DNA from 3 places in the Clostridioides sp. LIBA-7602 genome. Region 2 is predicted to be linked to each of the others. Evidence: riboswitches for the same ligand, from Rfam matches in the RefSeq annotation. Region 2 holds a riboswitch; each other region holds the start of a gene.
The links. Region 2 has a riboswitch for cyclic di-GMP ahead of flgB (flagellar basal body rod protein FlgB). Riboswitches for the same ligand answer to the same signal wherever they lie in the genome.

Region 1 (6,868 bases), 1.2 Mb from region 2:
AATGTTTTATGTTAACTATGTGGATTCAAAATTAAAAATAATCCAAAAACACTTGCTTATGGTAAGTGTTTTTTTAATTGAAAGGATGTGATTATAATATAAAATAAATATAGAATAGGTAAAATATGTAAGAATTATATGTTATAATATTTTGAGCAAGGAAAATAAAATTGAAAAGCTAAGGGTGATTAAAAAAATAACTTTTAAATTCTAATCAATTAGAGAAATTCACCTTTTACAAAGTAAATTTTATCTCTTTGCTTTCACTATAGCATAAATTAGAAAAAATATGTAAATAAAGAAACAATGCTTATTAAATTTAATAGGCATTTTTTATTTTAATATTAAATAAGGAAGTGAATATATGGTAAGAAAACTGCTGTGTAATATTCAAAAACACATTAGAAAGGAAATGATAACTTGGTAATAGATATATACATAAAAAATGAAAAAGAAAAAATAGATTTCCATTTCCCAGTTAATCCACAAGATTTTTTATCTATTAAAAAAGAAAAAAGATTTGAAACTGTTCATATAGTGAATTTAGTTGAATTTGACATTAAAAAAGAAGGCGAGAAGATAAGAAAAATATCATTCAAGACCTTCTTACCCAACTTATATGATGCTTCTTATTGTAGATATAGTGAGTTAAAAAACTCTACTGAAATAGTTGCAATGCTTGAAAAATGGTAGACCAAGCCGAACCATTACGCTTAATAGTAACTGGTTTTGGTTACAATGGGTTAGTTACAATATCTAGTTTTAGTAATACTCAAACAGCAGGAAGAGAAGAAGATAGGGACATTGAGATAACATTATTTACTTCATTAATAATTATCTTATATATACTAGCAATAAAAAAAGACCCTAAAAGAGTCTTTCCCGAAAAATCTATATATTATAATATAGTTATATTTTCTGCTTGAGGACCTCTAGCGCCTTTAACTATATCAAAGCTTACTTGTTGACCTTCTTCTAATGATTTAAATCCTGAAGTTTGTATAGCTGAGAAATGAGCAAATACATCATCTCCACCTTCTATTGATATAAAACCAAATCCTTTTTCATTATTAAACCATTTCACTATTCCATTATTCATTAAAAATACTCCTATTAACCTATATCAAGATATACTTGATTTAATTGTGTATTACCACAAATACTATTGTATCATAGATTAATAGAAATGTCTACTTAATTATATTTTTAAGTTAACATTTCTGCTTGTTTTTAATATTAAAAATATATTTAAGAGCTTTGTATTACTATAGATTGGTGCGAATGGAGATAAAGTTAAAAGAGATTCTCTAGAAAACAAAATCTATATAACTTTGTATTTACAAAATTATAATAATCGTATGAACTACTGATATAAGCAGTCAACATATGTGTACACTTATCCATTTTATCTCTAAACATATAAATTATTATCTCGCTAAAAAACTTTCATAAAAACAAAAAGAACTATATATTTTTGGTAACTGGATGACATAATTTATAAGAATTTTATAAGTCTTAGTCCCTATAGCTTTGCGTCACTAAATTTCTATAGTTTTGCCGATTTAGTTTTATTCTACAATTTAATAATACAATGCAATTAGTTATTATTCAATATATGTGTTTGAAAATTGAATAAGTTTATAGATATGAATAATATTTTTTATATATAAAAACAAACTAAATAAGTAGAATATATGGAAAATTTTACCTGTAGTTTTTGTGTTAAAAAGCTCCTATCATTAGTTTAAGTTAGACTGAATGAGGGAGCGACACAAGATGGAAGAAGAAATGTTAATAGAAAAATTATTAAGAGCAGAACTAATATTAATGGAGTATTTATGGAAAAAAGATTCTATAATATCTAAAAAAGAAATTGTAAAATATATAAAACAGAGGTATGGATGGCATAAAAGTACAATAAAAACACTATTAAAAAGATTGGTTGATAAAGGTTATTTGGCTAGAGATATTATAAAATTTCAATCTCATTATAAAATAACAATAGATAACGAAGAATATTACGCTTTTAAGAAAAAGGTACTAAAATCTAGTAAAAGTAGAAAAATAATGCGTTTTCTTACTACCACACATAAATCTATAAGCAAAGATAAGTTAGATTCACTAGAAGAGTATTACAGTAACTTAAAAGAATGATATGGTGAAAATTGGGTGGTATTATTTACCTTAATTCTCTTGTTTGGAAAACTTTATTAAGATAGAATTTTATTTATATATGAATCGACAAGAGGGTATATATAACGTGAAAATTAGTAAATTACCAGAAGCGGAATTAAAAGTTATGAGATATATTTGGGAATCATATAGAATATTGACATCAAGAGAAATTGTTGAAGCCATGGAACAAAAATATAAATGGAAAGACACGACTACATTTACAGTATTAAAAAGATTGCAAAGAAGAGAGTTTTTAGAAACAGGGAAAATAGATAAACGTACTCACTATAATGTACTAGTAAAAGAAAAACAATATCAGAGATTTGAAACAAGAGAATTCATAAAAAATATACATAAAAATTCAATTAGAAGTTTGATTTCAGCATTACATAAAAATGATGAGAAAGTAGATGAAAAAAATTAAATGAGTTAGAAGAATATTTTAAGAGTTTGGAAAAAGATGATTAATAAAAAATATAGTATTATTTAATAAAAAAATGGAGTAGCAATTTTTTGCCACCTATTTGCCGCCCAACTTATTATATAAAATTAACTATAAATAAAAATATAAGATAAAATAAAAACATTGATTTAATGTCTGATATTTTAATGGTTTCAAAATAAATATAAATAAAGACAAAGAAAATACTACAATTTATAACCGAAATTCAAGTACTTGTAACTAAATAGCTAGATTTCAATGATATATCAAACAAATCTTCAAACAATCAGATAATATCACAAATTCACTTACATTTTGTTTAAGTTTAATCTATAGTATATATAAATAATAATAAAGTAATAAACTTCGAAATCAAAAAAATGAAGAAGGTGTTTGTATGTATAAAATAGGTGAAGCTTCAAAAATAACTAAAATATCATCTAGAATGCTTAGATATTATGATAAAGAAAATATATTGAAACCTAGTCACATAGAAAATAATGGATATAGGTACTATACAGAAGGAGACATTAGTATAATATCAAAAATAAAAAACTTAAGAAGATATGAGTTTTCTTATGAAGAAATAAAAGATATATTTGATAATAATAAATATGAAAATATAGATATATATATCAATAAGATTGAAGAACTAACAAAAAAAATAAATAAATATGGATATTTAATTTCAGAAATAGAAGAAAAGGTAAAATTTAAAGATACAATTATAAATAATTATGATGTTAATATTTGTGAAAGACAATCAGTTAATACCTTGTGCAAAAAAGCCATTATTACTTATAAAGAGATAGGAGAATTTATAGAATCTTGCTATAATACGATTTCAAAAAGCAAATCTAATAAAGTTGGATGCTATTATGTAATGTTCTACGATAATGAAAATATAGATGAAAATACATATGAAATAGAATATTATCAACCTATTATAGATAATAAAGAAATAAATGGATTCAATAATAAGGTAATTGAAAGTGGTACATATATTAGTACAATATGTTATGGAGATTATGAAAATTTAATTGATGCTTATAATGCTTTGTATAAGTGGGTTAAAAATAACGATTTTAAAGTTAAAGGAAATTTTATTGAAAAATATCTTGTAGATTCATTATTAACTCCCTTTAGCTATGAATTTATAACAGAAGTATCTATAAAAGTTTCAAAAGATTAGTTGACCTTGACACTATGATAACCTTTATACTTGAATTATAAAAATAGAGGAGGTTATTATGAATAAAATAATTTCAATGCTGGTATTACCATTATTATTGATGATGAGAGGATTTACAAAAGGTTATGAAAGTGAAAATATAAATCAAAATAATCAAAAAAAGTATTATATGACACTAGAAGATGAAGAACATGAAGGCACTTGGTTGCAATGGCCTCATAGTTATACTTATGGAAAAGAATATCAAAAGAGAATAGAAGATGTATGGGTAAAGATGACAAAGTCTTTAGTGGAAGGTGAGAATGTTCATATAGTAGCTTATAATAATAGTGAAAAAGATAGAATAGAGAATTTATTGAAAAAAGAAAACATTGACATGAGTTATGTAGATTTTTATATTCATAAAACTGATGATGTTTGGATAAGAGATAATGGTCCTATATTTGTATATGATGAGAGTGATGAAATTGTAATATTAGATTGGGGATTTAATGGTTGGGGAAGAAAAGAACCATATAGTAAATCAAATCAGATTCCTAAAAAGATAAGTGAAGACTTAGGAATTAAAAGTATAAATTTAAGTGAAGTAGTCTTAGAGGGCGGAGCAATAGAGCTTGATGGTAGTGGAACATTTTTAGCGACTAAAAGTTCTATAATAAATAAAAATAGAAATAAAAACTTAAGCCAAGGTGATATAGAAAAATATATAAGAAAATATTATGGAGTAGAAAAATTTATATGGTTAGATGGTGTAGTTGGAATAGATATAACAGATTTTCATATTGATGGATTTGCAAAATTTTATGATGAATCAACAATAATTACATTAAATAAAAAAGGATTGATAGACTGGGGATTAAAGCAAAAAGATATTAATATATTGTTGAATTCAACAAATGTAAAAGGGAAAAAATATAATTATGTATATCTACCACTTACGCAAAACAATGTTAAATTAAAAAATGGAAAAAAATTAGCATATCAAGGTTCATATATGAATTTTTATATAGGTAATAAAGTTGTATTAGTTCCAAATTATAATGACCCAAATGATAAAGTTGCGAATAAGATTATACAAGATTTATATCCTGATAGAAAAGTAATAGGAATAGATATAAGAGAGTTATATAAAGATGGTGGAATGATTCATTGTGTAACTCAACAACAACCTATAGCTGTAGTTAAAAATAGAGAGTAATAAAGTGTGATATTAATTAATATTGACAGCTTATTTATGGAAAAAAGATTCCTTAATGAGTAAAAATGAAATTAAAGAAGTTAGAAGAAAATTTTAAGCATTCAGAAGAAAATGATTAATAAATAACATATAGTATTGTTGAATAAAGAAAAATGGAGTGGCAATTGTTTTGCCACCCATTCGCCACCATATTTTAAAATCGGTGGTAATTTGTATCTTTATATTTGTTTTTCATATTTCTAAAGTTTCTATAAGAGGATTATCACTAAATAATTTTAATAAATTTGTTTTTTTGTATCCTTTAGGTAACTTAGTATATATAACTATTTCTAACCAATCTCCATCAAGGCGTTTAATATTCATGTTTATAATTTCAATATTAGATTTCTTAAATTTCTCCTCAATATATTCTATCGAATCGCTTCTATTAGAAATCTTGAGCGAAACTTGTTCTGCTGTAGGGAGTTTCATCCATTTCCTATCTCTATGGAGTAATATCTGCACAATAACAATGATAATACTTGAAACAATACCTAATAAATATAGCCCAGAGCCAATAGCAAGCCCTGTACCTGCTGTTGCCCATATACCAGCAGCTGTAGTAAGTCCACTTACTGATTGATTTCTAATAAATATTAATCCAGCTCCTAAGAAACCTATTCCACTGACAACTTGAGCTGCAACACGGGCTGGGTCTAGACCAATACCTGGAGTACCTACTATATCATTAAACCCATACTTAGAAACAATGATTATAAGCGCTGAACCTAATGCCACTATAAAATGAGTTCGTATTCCAGCTTCTTTTAGTCTATTTTTCCTTTCATATCCAATTAAAGCTCCACAGAAACCAGCAAGGATGATTCTTGCTATATACTCAAATTGAATTAGTATATGATTATTCATTTGTCTAGCACCCCTTTCTATATAATAATATATATACTATAATACTACATTTTTTATGTGGATATAGTAAAGTTTAAAATTTATATGATAGTTATATATGAATATAAAATAGATAAGAGTATTTTATATATATAAAAATGATAGAACGTATCTAATTTTAAATGATTAAAGAGCATACTTAAATAAGTTAAGTTTGCTCTTTTTAATATGGTAAATATTTTTATTTATAACAACTAGATAAAAAAATATCTGTATTTTTTATATCTGCAAAACTCTTCTGCAATGATGCCATGAATACTTGATGAACAGTGTTTGCATGAATTTCTACATCACCCCAAGATAAATTTTTTGTTGTACAGGCATCATCTATAAGAGTTATGTCGTATCCCAGTTTTTTTGCTGTTCTTACACTTGTATCAATGCACATATGACTCATCATTCCACAAATCACCAACTTAGTTATATTTTTTTTCTCAAGTACAGTTTGTAGGCTGGTTTGAAAAAAACTGTCTGGTGAATGTTTAATTATAATTTCTTCATTTGTCAGTGGAAAAACAGCTTCATTTATTTCTGAACCATAAGTGTGAGGAAGAAAAAAAGAAGCTGTTTTATCTGTTGATATATGTTGTACATGAATAACTGGTAAGTCATTTTTTCTAAAGAACAGCAATATTTTCTTTGCATTTTCAGCAGCTTTTTCTGGTTCAAATAATTCACATTTTCCGTTTTTAAAATAATCATTCTGAATATCAATTAGTATTAAAGCTATAGACATGTTTATACCTCCTATCTATCCTTATTATAATATTCATATAAAAAATGTAAATTACTTACTTTTTGGTATGTATAAAACTATTTATTATAACAAATTCCTTTGCTGTCTAGAACCCCTTGTTGACCATTTTCAAGCATATATTCTATACCTATTTCTTGCATTATTTCCACAGCTTTTAAC
Region 2 (6,868 bases):
CATAATAGCAGTTCATTTATATGGACAACCAGCTGATATGGATTCAATAAAGGAAATAACTAGAAAATATAATTTGAAATTAATAGAAGACAATGCACAAGCTCAAGGAGCATTGTATAAAAATAAGAGAACTGGGAACTTAGGCGATGCTGCAGGTATAAGTTTTTATCCTGGTAAAAATATAGGTTCACTTGGAGATGCAGGAGCAATTACCACTAATGATAGGGATGTATCTGAAAAGATAAGAGTTTTACGAAACTATGGTTCAGAAAAGAAATATTATAATAAATATAAAGGGAAGAATTCAAGACTTGATGAGGTACAAGCTTCAGTTTTAAATATAAAATTAAAGTATTTAGATAAGTTTAACGGCTATAGAAGCGATGTAGCTAGATATTATTTAGAGGGAATAGATAACTCAAAAATAATATTACCAAAGGTTTTAGATGATACAAAGCCGTCATGGCATCAATTTGTAATAAGGACAAAGCATAGAGATAAATTAAGAGATTATCTCTATCAAAAAAATATAGAGACTATGATACACTATCCAATACCTATACATAAACAGAAGGCATATTCAGAATTTAGTAATCTAACAGGGATACTCAAGGTATCAGAACTTATATCAGAAGAAGTTTTAAGTTTGCCAATATATCCATACTTAAATAAACAGGATATAGATGTCATAATAGATGCTATAAATAAGTACTAGGTTTTTAAAGTATAAAATTAAAGTAGGTGTAATAATATGAAAATTAGAAGGCTTGATATAAGAGACATAGGTTTAATGCTCGAATGGATGAAGGATGATGACATAAATAAAAATTTTAAAATAAATTTTAATGATATGGATAAAAATAAAATAGAGGAATTTGTTTTAAATAGTTATACTAATAGAAGTATTCATATGGCAATTGTTGATGATTCAGATGAATATCTTGGAACTGTTAGTTTAAAGAATATAGACTATATTAATAGAAACGCAGAATATGCTATAGTATTAAGAAAAAAAGCTATTGGAAAGAGTGTAGCTAAGATGGGTACAGAAGAAATATTAAAAATTGCTTTTGAAAATCTTAATCTGAAAAAAGTTTATTTGAATGTTTACTCACACAATGAGAGAGCTATAAGATTTTATGAGAAAATGGGATTTATATATGAAGGAGAGTTTAGAGAGCATATATTTTTAAACAATATGTTCATGAATATAAAATGGTATTCAATTTTTAATTATTTAAGCACATAGAAAGAGTATATGATATAAAAAGTATAGGGTTATTTTTTACTAGATTAGATTTTTTGATAATAGTTATAAAATAATAATATAAAATATGATAAAAATGTTTAAAAATTTTATCATTTATTGTATACTTAAATTAAAACTAAATAGGCAAAACTAGAGAAATCTAGTGACGCAAAGCTATAGGGGCTAAAGTTTGTATATGCGAACTATGCTAGCCAGTTGCCAAAAAGAGTCCTAAGTATAATTGTATACGTAGGATTAGTCGAAGTGACTGCTTTTTTGGCGGTCATTTTATTATGGAAAAATTACTTTATTACAGTAGAAAATACATATAATAACATATTTTACCAATTATAACAAGAAATAAAGAAAAACTATCTGAAAAAGTTGCTATTTTACAAAAAAAGGCAACTTTACAAAGAAAAAATTAAATACATATTAAAATTTTTTTTTATTTTTATTGAAGTTAATTAAATTTAAATTAGATTTCTCACTAAAATGATACATTATTATATTAATGTAATAGAATTGCAATAGATTTAAATGGACAAAGAAGTCATTTTTTGTAATATAGCAACTTCATTTTTTAATCATTAAATATAGCAAATAAATATATTTTGAGGAGGGGTGAGTATGAATACATATGACATTATAAAAATGGGACTAGATGCGACCAATCTAAGAAGTCAAACAATAGCAAATAATATAGCAAATATAAATACTGAAGGCTACAAAAAACATTATGTAACTTTTGAAGAAACATTAAATGATGCCATGCCAAAAATAGAAGAAAAAATAGACAATTCCAAAGGTCTAAGGGTAGATGGCAATAATGTAGATATAGAAGAAGAAAAAGTAAAGCAAGCAATGGCAACATTGCAATATAATGCTCTAATAGGTTTTGCAAATGGCAAAATAGCAATGACTAAATCAATAATAAGTGGGAGGTAACTAGAAGATGAGTGTGTTCAGTGGAATGGAAATCTCTGCTAGTGGATTAACAGCAGAAAGTTTGAAAATGGATATCATATCATCAAATGTAGCTAATATAAATGCTACAAGAGGTCCAAATGGAGAAGCATATAGGAGAAAAGTTGTTTCATTTGAAGAAAACTATGATAATAAATTAGGTATGCTAGGAGTAAAAGTCACATCTGTTGAAGATGACAAATCACCTCTTAAAGAAGTATATGACCCATCTCACCCAGATGCAAAGCCAAATGGATATGTGGAATATCCAAACGTAAATATATTGGTTGAAATGACAGATTTAATAACAGCTTCACGAGCATATGATTCCAACATAGATACACTGAATGCTCAGAAGTCTATGATATCTAAAGCTTTGGAAATAGGAAAGTAGGGATAAATTATGCCAATTACACAAATTAACAATTTAATGCAAGGTGCAAAGTTAGATAATTTGATTGGAGAAACAAAACAATTAAATATTAATAATAAAGAAGAAAAAAAGAATTTTGAAGATGTAATAATAGATACTATAGACAAAGTCAATTTTCAACAAGTGACAGCAGATGACATGAAAGAAAAATTTATAAAAGGCGAAGATGTTTCTATGCATGAAGTTATGTTAAAAGGTCAAGAAGCACAGCTATCTATGCAATATTTAATAGAAGTTAGAAATAAGATTCATGACGCATATCAAGAAATGAATAAGGTACAAATTTAGTCTTTTGAACAGGAGTAATAATCAATGATAACCAGTTTTAAAAATAAGATTAAGGAGCAAGTTGCTAAAGCTAGGACAAAAATAGGTTCTTTAAAAAAAGGGACCAAGATAGCATTAGGTATAGGGATTGTTGCTATATGTTTAGCGCTAGTATTTACAGCAATATCTGCAAGTAAAAATAAGTATGCAGTCTTATTTTCAGAACTAGATGTTCAAGATGCTGCAGATATATCAGCAGAATTAGAGTCTAGAAAGATAGATACTAAGGTAAAAGGAAGCACAATTTATGTGCCTAGAACAGAAGTTGATAAGTTGAGGCTGGAGTTAGCTCCAAGTCTTACAGGTGGTTCTAAAGGATTTGCACTAATGGATGATAGTTCATCTATAGGGCTTACTGATGAAGAGTTTCAAATTAAGAAGCAACGAATCATACAAGGTGAAATAGAAAAAACAATCAAGAGTTTTCCGCAAGTGGAAGATACTAGAGTACATATAACATTTGGAGAGTCATCAGTGTTTGAGAAAGAAGCAGTTCCAGGAAGTGCAGCAGTTTACTTAATGTTAAAACCAGGAACAACCTTAGAAAAAAATCAAATAAAATCTGTTATGGCACTTGTATCAGGAAGTGTTACAAATATACCTGAAAAAAATGTTCAAGTTATTGATAATAAGATGAATTTATTATCAGAAGGTATCTTAGATGATGAAGAAGTTGATGAAAATAATCAACCAATAAATGGTGGTATTAGTGTTGATAAAAATAAGGCATCTGAACAAGCATTGAATAAACAATTAGAAAAGTCTATTTTGGAAATGTTAGAACCAATATTTGGGACAGGCAAAGTAAAAGCTACAGTAAATGCTGATTTAAGTTTTGATACAGCTGAAAAAACTGAAATAAAGATTGACCCTGATAAAGTTGCAATAAAAGAAACAAGGTCAAAAAATTCATCTAAATCTGCGACAAATAATGTCCAAGGTGTAGATGCTAATATGAATAATCAAGGAAATAAAAATGGCACTAACACAGAAGATAGTTTGGATGAGAGCTTTGAATATGAGACAGGTAAGATTGAAACTCATACGATAGTTGCACCAGGAGAACTTAAAAGATTGACAGCTTCTGTTGCTATAGATGGAAAAATAGCTAAAGGTGTTCAAGCTGATGTAGAAGATATTGTTAATAATGCTATAGGTATGGATGGAGCGAGGGGAGATACTCTTAGTGTTGTTTCAATGGTCTTTGACCCTAAAGGAAAAGCCGAGGCTAAACAAGAACTGGAAGAGATTAAAAAAGAAGGCTTCAAAGCTAATATAATGAAGGCAGTTATTGGAGTAGTGGCAGTTGTTGCAGTAGGTGCCATTGGATATTTAATATATAAGAAGAGAAGTGAACAAGAAGATATGGATTATGAGGATGAAGTTTATAGTGCTAATTCTGGTACTGTTGATAAAAAAGATAATCCTCTATTAGGGGATGATCCAGAATTGACATTAGAGGAAGCTGTTAAAATGTATGCAGAAGAAAAACCAGACCAAGTAACAGAAATAATAAAGACTTGGTTAAATGAGTAAGGGGGATAGAATGTGTCCACAGAAATTACAAATGTTAGTGCATTTGACTTAAGTGATATAAGTGAAAATGAAAAAGAGCAAAATGAAAAAATAGAAGGCGAAGGTTTAAAAAAAGCTGCTGTACTTTTAATGACATTAGGACCAACTGTGTCTAGTGATATAATAAAAAGCCTTCCAGATAAACAAGTTCAAAAAATAGGTTTGGAAATTGCAAATATTTCTTCGATAGCTTCAAAAGAAAGAAGAGAAATATTAAAAGAGTTTGTAGAAATAAATAAAGCAAAAGATTATGTTATAGAAGGTGGACTAGAATATGCAAGAGAATTACTAAGTAATGCTTTGGGAAATGTTAAAGCAAATAAATTACTTGAAGGCATATCAATGGATACAAGTACAAAGCCTTTTAAACATATTATAAATCTAGATGCAAAGAAGATATTAGAAATACTTAGGAATGAAAGTGCACAGACCATAGCTATTTTACTTGCACATATGGAACCACAAAATGGTGCAGAAGTTTTAGCGCATTTAGATCTTAATTTACAAAATGAGGTAGCTATGAGAATAAGTTCAATGGGCACAATATCTCCAGAAGTTATAAAAGTAATTGAAAATTCATTAGAAGATAAATTACATTCAATAAGTGGTGATGATTTTAAAGATTATGGCGGAATAGCTACCTTAGTTCAAATATTGCTTAATTCTGATAGAAAAACAGAAAAGAATATTTTGAGTACTGTTGAAGAAAAAGACCCAGCTTTAGCTGCCCAAATTAAATCTCATATATTTGTATTTGAAGATATTGTCAAATTAGATGATATGAGCATACAAAAAGTACTAAAAGAAGTAACTATGAAGGATTTAGTCTATGCTTTAAAAGGTGTGGATGATGAAATTTCAGATGCTGTATATAGAAATCAATCTTCTAGAGCAGCAGAAGCGCTTAAAGAAGAAATGGAAATGGTTGGTGTCATAAAGGTTGCACAAGTTGAAGGTGCTCAGCAAAAAATAGTAAACAGTGTAAGAAAACTTGAAAGAGAAGGTGCCATAACTATTGTAAGGAATTTTGGTGATGACTTTGTTGAATAATAAAATTATTAAAAGTAAAAAAGCATCATATAAAGGAATTCTAGATTTATCTATAATAGATAAAGCTAGAGTAGGAGAACCAAACATAAATGAAGAGAATGACTGTAGATTTAGAGATGAAGTAATAAAAGAAGCTATAGAATCTGCCGAGCTAAAAAAGAATGAGATATTAGAAGAAGCAAAAACAAGTGCACAAAATATAGAAAAACAAGCCTATGAAAAAGGATATAGCCAAGGTCAAAAAAATGGATATGAGGATGGATATAAAGAATCATATGATGAATATACCCAAAAAGCTAAAGATGAAGCAGATTTTATAAGAAATCAGGCAAATTTAATTTTATTACAAGCTAATGAGAAAATGACTGAGTACATAAAGGAAAAAAACAAAGAAATTATAAGACTTGCTATTAACATGGCTAGTTCTGCCCTAAAAAAGCATTTTGAAGATGAAGAATCTATGAGTGATTTATTAAAGCAAATTATTCAAGATTATGAAGGAAGCAGTTCATTCATAGTAAGATGTAATTCTTTATATAAAGATAATATAGAGAAAGAGTTTGAAATATTCAAAGAAGAAACATCATTAAAGTCAAGTGTATTTGTTATTGCAGATGATAGTATAGATAAAGGAAATGCTATTATACAAAAGGAAAATGGAAGAATAATAGTTGGTATTGATTGTGCTATAGAAAAACTAAAAGAAGAATTGCTTGGTGAATAAAGTATGTATAAAACTGATATATCTATAGATTTTGACAAAATAAATAAGAAAATAGAAAATTTAGAGCTTACTATATCAGAGGGTAGAGTTAAGAAGATAATAGGGCTTACTGTAGAAGTTGAAGGAATAAAAGCTTTTGTTGGAGAGCTATGTGTTATATACAATCAAGTCAACAAACCAGTTAATTGTGAAGTAGTAGGTTTTAAAGATAAAGAAGTAATATTAATGGCATTAGGAGAGCTAACATTAATAGCACCTGGTTGTAAAGTTATTTCTAAGGGGATACCTTTAAGTGTTATGTGTAGTGATAATTTACTAGGTAAAGTGCTTGATGGTCTTGGAAATCCTATAGACAACTCAGAACTTGTTTTAGGGGATAGATACAACTTGAATAATGAACCTCCTGACCCAATGAAGAGAAAAAAAATACGAAATATAATGGAAACAGGTGTAAGAGCAATAGATGCATTTACTACTTGTGGTGAAGGACAGAGAATAGGAATATTCGCAGGAAGTGGAGTAGGTAAGAGTACAACTCTAGGTA
Region 3 (6,868 bases), 1.9 Mb from region 2:
ATGCTGATTATAAGTAAAAAAGATATAATTACTCCAATCAACTTTTTCTTTTTTTTCATATTTTCCCCCTCATAAAAACTTATATCTAGTTTATTATAGTATATATTAAAGTAAAAATTACAAAATTTTTCAAATTTCTTATATGTTTTCTTATCTTTAATATATTTTTATTCTGTAAAGTTTCTCTTTTGTTAAAATTCTTTAAATTAATAGTAAATTATGATACTTAGTACACAAAATACAAATTAAATCTACTTTCAACTAAATTTTCCATTTATAATTAAGATAGCTTAATTAATTTATTCTGTTTAGTATTAAATGATGATTTTTACAAAAGAAAAAGAATCCTATGATTAGGATTCTTTTTCTGAGATTTATTAGTGTATTTAAAGCTTACTAGTATCCAATTATGATAAACTTAAATATTCTTCTATATACTGGTTATATACATATCCAGAATATCTTTTTCCACTTTTATCAATATTCACTCTTGCCCATTTCCCAACACTATAACATACTTCAACTTTAAAACCATCAGGAATTGTAGTTATAATTCTAGAGTCTAATGTTCTGTCATTTCTAAGTTCTAAACTTAGACCATTTGTTCTTATATTTCCTACATAATTCTTTTTTCTATCTTTTACCATGTTGTTACTATTGTTTTTAACATTGTTTAATTTTTCTAAATATTTATAAAGTAACCATCCTTTGTCATAATTACTTTCAACTTCTGCCCATATTCCATCAACACATTTTAGCTTGACAATTTTACCTTCTGGTATACTTTTCAACTTCATACTATTTATGTCTGGTCTTTCTCTTAAATTTAATTTAATTTTAGTCTTAAAATTGATGCTAGATTCGCCAAAATTTTTTAACATTAATTCAGATATCATCTTAAGCCCTCCTCTTGCCAAATATTAAGTTATTAAAAATATATACTTTCAACAAATACTTTTAACAAAAAGAATCATTATCTTTTTGGCAACTGGCTGACATGACCTTTATTACATAAAGATTTTAGTCCCTATAGCTTTGCGTCATTAGATTTATCTAATATTGCCTATATCTGAATAATAACATAATTTGAACAATTTAAAAATAATATTACCTCAAATTTTATATTAATTAAATATAAATTAAATTTTTAATTAATAATAAGCAAAAAATACCTTTATATTTATTAATTTAATTATTATTCTTCATAATTCATCTAAAAAATAGTAATTTATCTATGATACTATTACTTTTAACAAATCTTTTTTAATAAATATTAATACATAAAAATAATCAATAATTTTTTATATACTTAATTAATATTAAAAATTATTGATTAGTAAAAAACTAAAAATAAAATATATTAATTATATTCTTTTTTAAAATTCTTACTAATTTCTTTAGGGTATATTTTGTATAAACACTTTATCATAAGAAGTTTATATTTTACTTTTTTAATAACTTGACAAAATAGTAATATTATTATATTATGATTATAGACCGACGGTCAGTTTAATTTTTATATATCTATGACTAATATAAAATAAATCTAAAATATTCAATACAAAATTTTTAAGAAATGAGGATTATTTATGCTTAAGAGAATATTATTAAAAGATTTAACTCGAAACAAAGTGATAACAATTACTCTATTTATTTTTATTTTGCTTGCATCAATGCTGGTATCTAGTGCAACGAGCATCATTATAGAACTAACTCATTCCATGACTTCTTTGTTTCAAAAATCCCATGCGCCTCATTATGTTCAAATGTATTCTGGCAAATTAAATCAAGAAGAAATTGACAAGTTTTCAGCTAAAACTCCATATGTAAAAAAGCAACAAACTACTGAACTTTTAAATATAAATGGAGCTAATATTTTTTTAGGAAATAAAGGAGAAAATCAGGCTAATAGTGTACTAGAAAATAGCTTTACAAAACAAAATGATAAATTTGACTTTCTATTAGATATGGAGAATCAAATAATGCAAATACAAGATGGGGAAATAGGAGTTCCTGTATACTATATGAAACAATGCAATTTAAAAATTGGAGATACAATAAAAATTATTAAGGGTAGTTTCTTTATGGAATTTACAATAAAAGATTTTATACGTGATGCACAGATGAACCCTTCTCTTGTTACTTCAAAGCGTTTTTTAATCAGTGATAATGATTGGGGCACTTTAAAAGTTACTATAGGGGAAAGCGAATATCTAATTGAATTTCTATTAAATGATATAAATAAAATTAGTGAGTTTGAAACACTATATCAATCAACTAAGCTCCCACAAACAGGTACATCAATAACTTATTCCACTTATAAACTACTAAATGCTTTGTCTGACGGAATTGTAATTGCTATTGTCATCTTAATTAGCATTCTTCTTATTACAATTTCTATTTTATGCTTACGATTTACTTTAATTACAACGATTGAAGAAGACTACAGAGAAATTGGTGTTATGAAAGCCATTGGTATTCAAAATAGTAACATCCAAAAACTATATTTGATAAAATACGTATTAATTTCATCTTTTGCAAGTTTTCTTGGCTATATATTGTCGTTATTCATAGGAGTTTTTTTTACAAAAAATATTTATATTTATATGGGAACAGTAGATAAAGATATCTTTAGTATTCTTATTCCATTTATAAGTTCAGTTCTTGTATTTGTAGCTATTGTATTCTTTTGTAAACTTATACTTAAAAGATTCAAAAAAATATCAGCAGTTAATGCATTAAGAAATAATCATTCTACAAACTCTGTAATACATGGATATAGCTTACAGCTATACAAAACCAAAATGACAAATGCCAATATATTTCTAGGGTTAAATGAAGTAGTAAGAAAATTTACTGTCTATGGATTGCTTTGTTTTGTCTACATGATTTGTATTTTCCTCATGATTGTACCACTTAATTTTCTAAATACTATTCAATCACCTGAATTTATTACTTATATGGGCGCTGGTAAGAGTGATATTCGTATTGATTTATCACAGACAAATCAAACCCAACATCTTTTTAATTCTATATTACAAAAAATTAACGATGACAATGATGTTGAAAAATATGAATCCTTTACAACAAGTTCATATAAAATAAAAAATAAAAATGGCAAAGTAGAAAATATGAAAATAGAAAATGGAAACTTTAAAACTTTCCCACTTACATATGTAAAAGGTTCTGCACCAACAAAAGAAAATGAAATTGCACTATCTGTTATAAATGCAAATGAACTAGAAAAAAGTATTGGAGATAATTTATCTATTTTCTCAAAAGGTAAAGAGTTAACTCTTACTGTTAGTGGCATATATCAAGACATTACACATGGTGGTAAGACTGCAAAAGCTATGTTACCATCTAACAAAGATAATGTTTTATGGCATGTCATAAATTTAAATTTAAAACCTGGAGTCAATGTAGCAGATAAATTAGAACAATACAGTATTGGTTATTACCCTGCTAAAGTTACAGATATAAATAATTATATAAGTCAGACATTAAGCTCTATTATCAACCAGTTAAGACTTGTTATAAAATTAGCTGTTGTCATATCTATTGTAATTTCTTCACTAATTACAGCAATGTTTTTTAAGATGCTCATTGCCAAAGATACACCACAAACAGCAACTATGCTTAGTTTAGGATTTTCTACTAAAGATATACGTATTCAATATATTACTAGAGCTTTATTAGTACTTATAATCGGAGTTATTTTAGGAATTATTATGGCAAATACACTTGGACAAAAAATATCTGGTTTACTACTTTCTGGTATCTCAAATCTTCAATTTATAGTAAATCCATTAATTGTATATATACTTTGTCCATCAGCTTTAATTCTCACAGTATTAATTACTATTATAGTAATTAATAGAGCAATCAATAAAATAAAAATTATGTCTATTATAGAGTAAGGGGTATGTTATGAATAATATTATAGAAGCTAAAAAAATTATTAAAGAGTATACTATTGCTAAAGGAAATATGCAGCAAGTTTTAAAAGGAATAGATTTATCAATTCAATATGGAGAATTTATATCTATTATGGGTGCTTCTGGGTCTGGTAAATCAACATTACTGCATAACATAAGTGGAATGGATAAATTAACATCTGGTATAGTCAATTTTTCAGGTGAAATGATTTCTAATATGTCCGAAGAAGCATTATCAAAACTTAGATTAAAAAATATGGGCTTTATATTTCAACAAAGTAATTTACTTAAAAACTTAAATATATTTGACAACATAATTCTCTCAGCTTACTTAAATAAAGAAGAAAGTCGTCAAATAATCAATGAACGAGCGACAAGACTTATGGAAAAAATGAATATTTCGGAAATAAAAAATAAGGATATTACTCAGGTTTCGGGAGGTCAACTTCAAAGGGCTTCCATATGTCGTGCTTTAATTAACAACCCGAAAATTTTATTTGGAGACGAACCTACAGGTGCACTTAACTCCAAGCTAACAAATGAAGTAATGGATATTCTTATAGCTATTAATAAATTAGGAACAACTATTATGCTTGTAACTCATGACGTCAAAGTAGCAGCAAAGACAGAACGAGTATTATTTATGTCTGATGGTATGATTGTTGGTGAAATTAAATTAGGAAAATTTAATAGTAATGATTTAAAAGAGAGAGAAAATAAACTAATAAGTTGGTTATCAGAGTTAGGTTTTTAATTTTATTAAACTATCTTCTTTATATACTTTAAAGCTGATGACTTATTCAATATTTGATGCTAAAATATAATTAATAAAATTTAATTATTAGGTGATTACATTATGAATATTACTAAAGGCATAACTTTACTCTTAACATTATCAATTGTAATATCTGTAGCAGGATGTTCTCAAAAAAATGCTAGTTATGTAGCAAAAAAATATATTGATAGAGTGAACTCTGGTGACTATGAAACAGCATATAGTTTACTAAGTAAAGATAGTAAGAAAGAAATTAGTCTAGAAAATTTTGAAGAATTTCAAGATATTTTAGTTAAAACAAATAGAGTAGTTAGTTATAAAGTAAGTAAAGAAAAAAATATAAAAAAATATAATTATGGTGGAAAAGAGTATAAAAATGTGGTTAAATTAGAAGAATCTTTTGAGATAAAAAATATTCTTCATAAAAGAAATGATTCTTTAAAAATTAATAGATATTTTATAGTTGAAAATAATAAATACAAACTCTTATTGCATGAAAGTTTCAAGAATGATTTTTCCATTAATAGTATGGCTCTTGCTCAACTTACACTTGAGGATTATAAACTGGAAACCATTAAAGAAGTTGAAACTCTACTGAAAAAATCAATTTCTATTAATCCTACTGATTCAGATCTTTATTATGCACAAGCATGCAACTATATGCGTTTTGATGGTTTTCCTGATTCTTCAGATGCAGTAGATAATGCTTTTGATTCAATTAATAACGCTTTAAAATATTTAGATAAAATAGATTCTGAATACAAAAAAAAGATGAGTGATATATATAACCTAAAAGGAGTTATACTTATGGCTAATAAAAGATTTGATGAAGCAAGACAATGTTTAAATAAATCGTTATACTTTAATAAAGATAACGAAGATCCGAAATCCAATCTAGAGTCACTAAAAAGTCATCTAGACTAACTATTTAGCTTTTTATTTATAGGAAACATTTCATATATGATTAAATATTAAATCATAATTTTTACAAAACTAATTACAATTTTAAATTATAAAAACTTATTGCTATATAAATATTAATCTATAACAATAAGTTTTTTATTTAAATAAAAACATGTAACTGTTAAGACTTAGTTATAAAAATTTAGTTTGGCAATCTTAATAATTTTTCAATTATATTATTAATAATATATTGACTAAATTTACATCACTAAATATAGATATTATTTGTTAAATACTCTACACTACATATCTAAAGTCATCTAAATTACATTACCTTTATAATATACAATCTAAACATTAGGATATCCTCTAAAACAATAAAAAAGAAGGTATAAAGAGCTACCCTCAAGCTCAATATACCTTATAAATATCTAAACTTCATTTTTCACTAATTTTTCTATATCTTTGATAATATGTTCTTTAGATTTTTTTCCAGCTATAGCATCAAAAATTGCAACAGCTTTTTTTTCTCCAAACTTTTCTGCTACATCATTAAAGTCTAGAAATCTAACACTTTCTTTTGGTTTACCAAACATATAACACCTCTCATATATTTTTATATATTTATTATAACTTCTATATGTTTATTTTTCACCAATAAACGTTAGACAAATTAGTGCCTTTATTTTTTTAGTCTGATTTTACTTTCAAAATTCTTAACAAAAACAGTTTATTCTACTCTATAAATAAAAATAGACAATTTAATTTGTAGGAAACTTGATAATAAAATACAGTAAACAAAACTTTGTTTGTAAAAGTTTTTTATTAAAATTTATGAGAATTATAAAAAATTAATAAAAGAATAAAATTTAATTCAATTTTAAACAACCTATTATCAATAAATTATTGTTATCAAAATTATATATTAAACTCTTCTAAAACCTTTATTGCAAACCTTGCATTTGGATATGTAATAGACCCACCACCAATTACACCTATTTTTATTGCTTCTATAATTTCATCCTTACTTGCCCCAGAGTTGATACACCCCTCAATATGATAACAAATACATTCATCACATCGACTTAAAATAGAAATAGCTAATCCCATTAATTCCTTATTTTTTTTGCTTATAGCTCCTTCTGAATAAGTCTTATCATCAAGACTTCCAAATACTCTAAAAAATTCATCTGTTTCATTTAATTTTTTATTGTAAAACTCTCTATATTCCTTCATTTCTTTAGTGTTCATG

Region 1: linked by a shared signal. The riboswitch ahead of ACTG45_RS07395 (cold-shock protein) and the one ahead of flgB (flagellar basal body rod protein FlgB) in region 2 are both predicted to bind cyclic di-GMP.
Region 3: linked by a shared signal. The riboswitch ahead of ACTG45_RS10555 (SH3 domain-containing protein) and the one ahead of flgB (flagellar basal body rod protein FlgB) in region 2 are both predicted to bind cyclic di-GMP.

The regions. Positions count from the first base shown of each region.
Region 1 is NZ_CP196991.1:1,538,786-1,545,653, forward strand. It holds gene ACTG45_RS07390 (hypothetical protein) at 421-693, shown strand; gene ACTG45_RS07395 (cold-shock protein) at 899-1,099, opposite strand; cyclic di-GMP riboswitch class I at 1,474-1,569, opposite strand; gene ACTG45_RS07400 (BlaI/MecI/CopY family transcriptional regulator) at 1,777-2,154, shown strand; partial or broken gene ACTG45_RS07405 (BlaI/MecI/CopY family transcriptional regulator) at 2,261-2,643, shown strand; gene ACTG45_RS07410 (MerR family transcriptional regulator) at 3,015-3,809, shown strand; gene ACTG45_RS07415 (agmatine deiminase family protein) at 3,868-5,007, shown strand; gene ACTG45_RS07420 (MgtC/SapB family protein) at 5,239-5,913, opposite strand; gene ACTG45_RS07425 (cysteine hydrolase family protein) at 6,134-6,688, opposite strand; gene ACTG45_RS07430 (winged helix-turn-helix transcriptional regulator) at 6,766-6,868, opposite strand, start outside.
Region 2 is NZ_CP196991.1:319,238-326,105, forward strand. It holds gene ACTG45_RS01830 (DegT/DnrJ/EryC1/StrS family aminotransferase) at 1-715, shown strand, start outside; gene ACTG45_RS01835 (GNAT family N-acetyltransferase) at 752-1,249, shown strand; cyclic di-GMP riboswitch class I at 1,383-1,473, shown strand; gene flgB (flagellar basal body rod protein FlgB) at 1,880-2,197, shown strand; gene flgC (flagellar basal body rod protein FlgC) at 2,205-2,609, shown strand; gene fliE (flagellar hook-basal body complex protein FliE) at 2,619-2,936, shown strand; gene fliF (flagellar basal-body MS-ring/collar protein FliF) at 2,961-4,511, shown strand; gene fliG (flagellar motor switch protein FliG) at 4,524-5,600, shown strand; gene ACTG45_RS01865 (FliH/SctL family protein) at 5,584-6,324, shown strand; gene fliI (flagellar protein export ATPase FliI) at 6,328-6,868, shown strand, end outside.
Region 3 is NZ_CP196991.1:2,189,882-2,196,749, forward strand. It holds gene ACTG45_RS10550 (hypothetical protein) at 1-59, opposite strand, end outside; gene ACTG45_RS10555 (SH3 domain-containing protein) at 408-896, opposite strand; cyclic di-GMP riboswitch class I at 981-1,074, opposite strand; gene ACTG45_RS10560 (FtsX-like permease family protein) at 1,590-3,920, shown strand; gene ACTG45_RS10565 (ABC transporter ATP-binding protein) at 3,931-4,692, shown strand; gene ACTG45_RS10570 (NTF2-like N-terminal transpeptidase domain-containing protein) at 4,795-5,637, shown strand; gene ACTG45_RS10575 (hypothetical protein) at 6,048-6,212, opposite strand; gene ACTG45_RS10580 (carboxymuconolactone decarboxylase family protein) at 6,535-6,867, opposite strand.